DNA from 2 places in the Paenibacillus sp. VMFN-D1 genome. Region 2 is predicted to be linked to the other one. Evidence: riboswitches for the same ligand, from Rfam matches in the RefSeq annotation. Region 2 holds a riboswitch; the other holds the start of a gene.
The links. A riboswitch is a leader RNA that binds a small molecule or an ion and turns the genes downstream of it on or off. The one in region 2 is predicted to bind S-adenosylmethionine.
Positions count from the first base shown of each region.

Region 1 (2,402 bases), on a different contig from region 2:
TCGGAAGGCCGAGGATAAAGGTGAACACCGCGGAAGCCCCGAGCATTTTCAGCGTATCCAGGGTGGCTACGCCAATCTCGTTCCAGTCAACCGAGGAAAAATCCAAACCCCACATCAGTTCATCACCTCCACGTCAAGCCCTTGCTCGCTCAGCTTCGCGAGCGTCGCATCGATCTGATCCCGTCCGCCCTCAAAGCGGACAATCAGCTGCCCGTACGGGGTATCTTTAATGGTGGAAATGGTGCCCTGCAGGATGGCGAAATCCGCCCCCGTCTCGCGCACGGTCCGGGACAGGATGGACTCGTACGTTTTGCTGCCGAGAAACGTAATTTTCACAGCCTGCGCCGAACCCGTTCCGGAAGCCTGGGCAGCCAGCTCAAGCGGTTCGCCCTGGCTCTGCTCCCCGCGGACAAAATCTTTGGTCACGGGGTGCTGCGGCTTCAGGAATACGTCCGTGACCGCTCCCTCTTCAACGATGCCGCCCTGATGGATCACAGCTACCCGGTCGCAGATGCTCTGGATGACGTGCATCTCATGAGTGATCAGGACAATCGTCAGATTAAACCTCTGGTTAATGTCCAGCAGTAGCTTCAGAATCGAATCCGTCGTCTGCGGATCGAGCGCCGAAGTCGCTTCGTCACACAGCAGCACCTGCGGATCGCTGGCCAGCGCGCGGGCGATGCCCACTCTCTGCTTCTGGCCTCCCGACAACTGGGCCGGATATTTATTGCGATGGGCTTCCAGCCCGACCAGCGCGATCAGCTCGTTAACCTTGGCCTCCACCTCCGCCTTGCCCTTACGGGCTAACCGCAGCGGAAAGGCGATGTTGTCATACACCGTTGCAGAGCTCAGCAGATTGAAATGCTGAAAAATCATCCCGATCTTCCGCCGTTCGTTCTGCAGCCGCTGCTTGCTCAGGCCCGTCAGATTGACGCCGCCTACCCATACCTCTCCGGAGGTCGGGCGTTCCAGCAGGTTCATGCACCGGATCAAGGTGCTCTTCCCTGCGCCCGAGTGGCCGATCACGCCGAAAATTTCTCCTTTATTAATGCTGAGGTTCAGCCCGGACAAAGCCTCCGTCGCCTTTGCCCCTTGGCCGTACCTTTTCGTCAGCTGCTTCAGTTCGATCAACCGAAGGGCCCCCTCTCTTCCCCCTATCCTACCCGAATAGGGTTCGCATAATCTATCTAAATGACCAGTCTATTCTATCGAATCCAGGCAAAATAAAAAGCCCCTCTGACAGAATCAGAAAAGGGGCTCCCTTATTTGTAAAAGTCGCTGCCTTCTCATCTGCCAACCTGCAGCTCAAGCTGCAGCTTGTAGGAATTAGCACCATGACATTCGAGTAACGGCGGATGCCGTGCTCAAATCGGTTGCCGGGCTTCATCGGGCCTGTCCCTCCGCCTCTCTCGATAAGAAAAGATTATGAAATTAATGATGACGTGTTTTCATTTTTACAGTATAGATATATTTGCCCACTTTGTCAAAAGGAAATTTGTTGTATCCCTTTATGGATGCATGCCTTCCTTTTTCCACAGCTTGTTGGCGTAATGAAAGGATGCCGAGAGCGACTTGCATACCATGTCCAGCCCCTGCTTCAGCTCGCTCAAATGCTGGTCCAGATCCTCCAGCTCAACCTTATCCTTAAGACCTTGGTGCCGCTGCCACAAGTCATCCTGCATCTCGGAGTTCATGTAATGAACCTCCGCATTGCGCCGTTTGCGCAGCACGTTCAGGGCGCTCTTGTATTCGTCCTTGATCTTTGACAGCTGCCCGGCCAGGCCTTCATGGGTTTTCATGTAGTGAAACTGCCGGAGCACCGTAAAATAGGAAAAATGCGGTTTGGTCTTCTGCGTGTTCAGATCAAACAGATCATTGAGCACCGTGCCGAGCTTGTCCAGAACGGAAAACACGCGGATAAACCCGTTTTTATAGAAGTATACGTACCTGGCGTACTCGGCCTGCTCCTCAATCGTCATGTCATCCACATAACCGGCCTTGACCGATTGACGGAAAAAGGAAGCGGCATACCAGCTCTGCTCCAATTCATCCAGGGAAGACACCAAACCGCGTGTCCATATCTCCAGTTTGCGGTAATCATGGCTGGGATCCTCATTCTTTTCGATCTCGTTCTGGAGCAAATGGATCGTCTCCACCATCGTTTCGATGGCATCTTCGAGCAGCCCGTTATTTTGGCGGGGCATCTCTCCAAGCAGCGTTCGCAGCATCGGCATTCTCTCCCTGATCAGTATTTACGCAAAATAACTGTTCCAGCGTTCATCCACCTTCTTGACGATATCCTCCCGCGGAATCAGTTCGTCCGGATACCCGGTTTTCATGCGTGCATCCACTACAATCGGCAGCCGGTACGACAGATGGTGATTCCGCACTTCGGCACCCGC
Region 1 covers NZ_QRDU01000006.1:221,868-224,269, reverse strand. Annotated here, with positions in the region: gene C7820_RS29655 (methionine ABC transporter permease) at 1-115, opposite strand, end outside; gene C7820_RS29650 (methionine ABC transporter ATP-binding protein) at 115-1,131, opposite strand; SAM riboswitch class I at 1,284-1,419, opposite strand; gene C7820_RS29645 (Cthe_2314 family HEPN domain-containing protein) at 1,509-2,228, opposite strand; gene C7820_RS29640 (UbiD family decarboxylase) at 2,253-2,402, opposite strand, start outside.
Region 1: it holds a riboswitch for S-adenosylmethionine, as region 2 does, so the genes downstream of both, C7820_RS29650 (methionine ABC transporter ATP-binding protein) here and metA (homoserine O-acetyltransferase MetA) in region 2, are expected to answer to the same signal.

Region 2 (2,402 bases):
GCGCAAGTTGCTCATCAGATCGCGGTACGTATCGAATGTTTCGGAAATTTTGACCGCATTTTCGTAAATGTCGCTGAAATATTTTTGCAGCTGATCGTCAATCAGCCGGAGGTCTTTTTTATTTAACGTATTGATGACATCCTTTTGCGGACCCAGCACTTTTTTCAGCCACAGAATCTCGCTTCGCAGACCGATAATTTCGTTCAAATGGGACTTTTTCGTGTGCATGAGAATGTCTTCTTCGAGCTTCTCGATTTTGGCTTCGATCCGGTCGCCGACCACAAAGTAGTTGTCAACCACGAGGTCGATCAGCAGGTACAGAAAACGGTCCGGTCCGCTGACTTCCTGTTCCCACAGGATCGGCTTCAGCGTCCGCAGCTCGTTGATTTTCTGTTTCGTCACCGTAATGATGAAGTGTCTTCCGAGGAAAACGTTCAGTGCGCGCAGAAAAATCTCCTCATCGTCAAACCGGATGCTGTTGACCACGATAAAATAGTGGTTTTCGTAAATTTCGATCTTCGGGCGCTGCTCCTCTTCGCTGAGACAGTCTTCAACCGCCAGATCATGCAGCGAAAACAGCGGCTGCAGCTCCTCGAGGTCGTCGACGTCGGCATCGATCCAGTAAAAGCCGGCCAAAGGCGGGGTTAGTACAGTTTGCAGGTCATCGATCGGAGTAAATACTCCTTCGTTTACCAACCGGATTTTCATATGACTTCACTCCTTGCTCAAGATGTTTGAGCATAGAAAAGAAATCAGCGCTGCCGGTCAGCGGGATTTGGGGGAGTACTGAATAAACGTACGGGCATGAAAACGATAACTTCCCTCTGCCGGCAAGCTGATCTCAGGTCTATGCAGTTGTGTTTTCCATGCATTCAGCTTCGGGCTCGGGTCGCCTTCCATCTTTCATGTCACCTCAGTCATATCGGGGTATGAAACACTTGTCTAGTATAACGCCGGGTTTTATTCCTTTCAAGAACAAAATGGCGGCCGGCAGGTCCCGATAACAGGGTATGGAAGCGACCTTCGATCGGTGCACGAAATGCTGCCGAAAATGACAAATCCGCGTCTTGACGAAGGATGGGCTTATGATTTAAAGTAAGGAACAAGACAATGAAAAATTGAATACAGCGAAATCTTATCAAGAGCAGGTGGAGGGACTAGCCCGATGAAACCCGGCAACCGGCGGTATTTACGCACGGTGCTAATTCTTGCAGGAGCATGGCAGCGGCCTTTAGGCGTTGTCTCCTGACAGATGAGAGAGGCGCGGTAATGAGCGTGTAATGACCTTTCTCTTTTGTATGGGAAAGGTCATTTTTGTATACTCGGCTTCTTCTCAAGCTACGATTTTCGCGGTCTTCAGAAAAAAGGAGAGATGATAACGATGCCGATCAAGATTCCCGACACTTTACCGGCGAAAGAAGTTCTTACCCGGGAAAATATTTTCGTCATGGACGATACCAAAGCGTATCACCAGGACATCCGTCCGCTGCGCATCGCGATTCTCAATCTGATGCCGACCAAGGAAACGACAGAAACCCAGCTTCTACGCCTGCTTGGGAACTCGCCGCTGCAGGTCGACATTGTGCTGCTTCATCCGGGCTCTCATATTTCCAAGAACACGCCTTCGGAGCACCTGAAGTCGTTCTACAAAACGTTCGAGGAAGTGAAGCACCGCCGTTTTGACGGTATGATCATCACCGGGGCGCCGGTCGAAAAAATGGATTTTGAAGACGTGAACTATTGGGATGAGCTCCGCGAGATTATGGACTGGACCAAAACGAACGTCACTTCGACGATGCATATCTGTTGGGCCTCCCAGGCGGGATTGTTCCACCACTACGGCATTCCCAAGTGGGACCTGAAGGAGAAATGCTTCGGCGTGTTCCCGCACCGGGTGATGAAGAACAATGTGAAGCTTCTCCGCGGCTTCGACGATGTATTCTATGTACCGCACTCCCGCCACACCGAGGTGCGGCGCGAGGATATCGAGCATGTGGAGGAGCTGGAGATCCTCTCGGAGTCAGAGGAAGCCGGCATCCATATGGTAGCAAGCAAGGACGGCAAGCAGATCTTTGTGGCAGGCCACTCCGAATACGATCCGGACTCGCTGAAATGGGAGTATGAGCGTGATATCGCCAAAGGCATGGACATGAAAATTCCGGTCAACTACTACCCGAACGACGATCCGAATCAGGCTCCGCTCGCCATCTGGCGCTCGCATGCCAACTTATTATTCTCAAATTGGCTGAATTACTATGTATATCAGGAGACTCCTTATGATATCGGGGAGAGTCTTGAAGTCTGGCCGCAAATTTAGTCGACCCTACAGGAGGATACGCATATGGAAAAGGAACCATGGAAAATTGAAAGCAGATTGGCCCAAATCGGCTCCGTCGAAGAAC
Region 2 covers NZ_QRDU01000002.1:491,544-493,945, forward strand. Annotated here, with positions in the region: gene corA (magnesium/cobalt transporter CorA) at 1-708, opposite strand, end outside; SAM riboswitch class I at 1,133-1,259, shown strand; gene metA (homoserine O-acetyltransferase MetA) at 1,382-2,317, shown strand; gene C7820_RS17765 (PLP-dependent transferase) at 2,342-2,402, shown strand, end outside.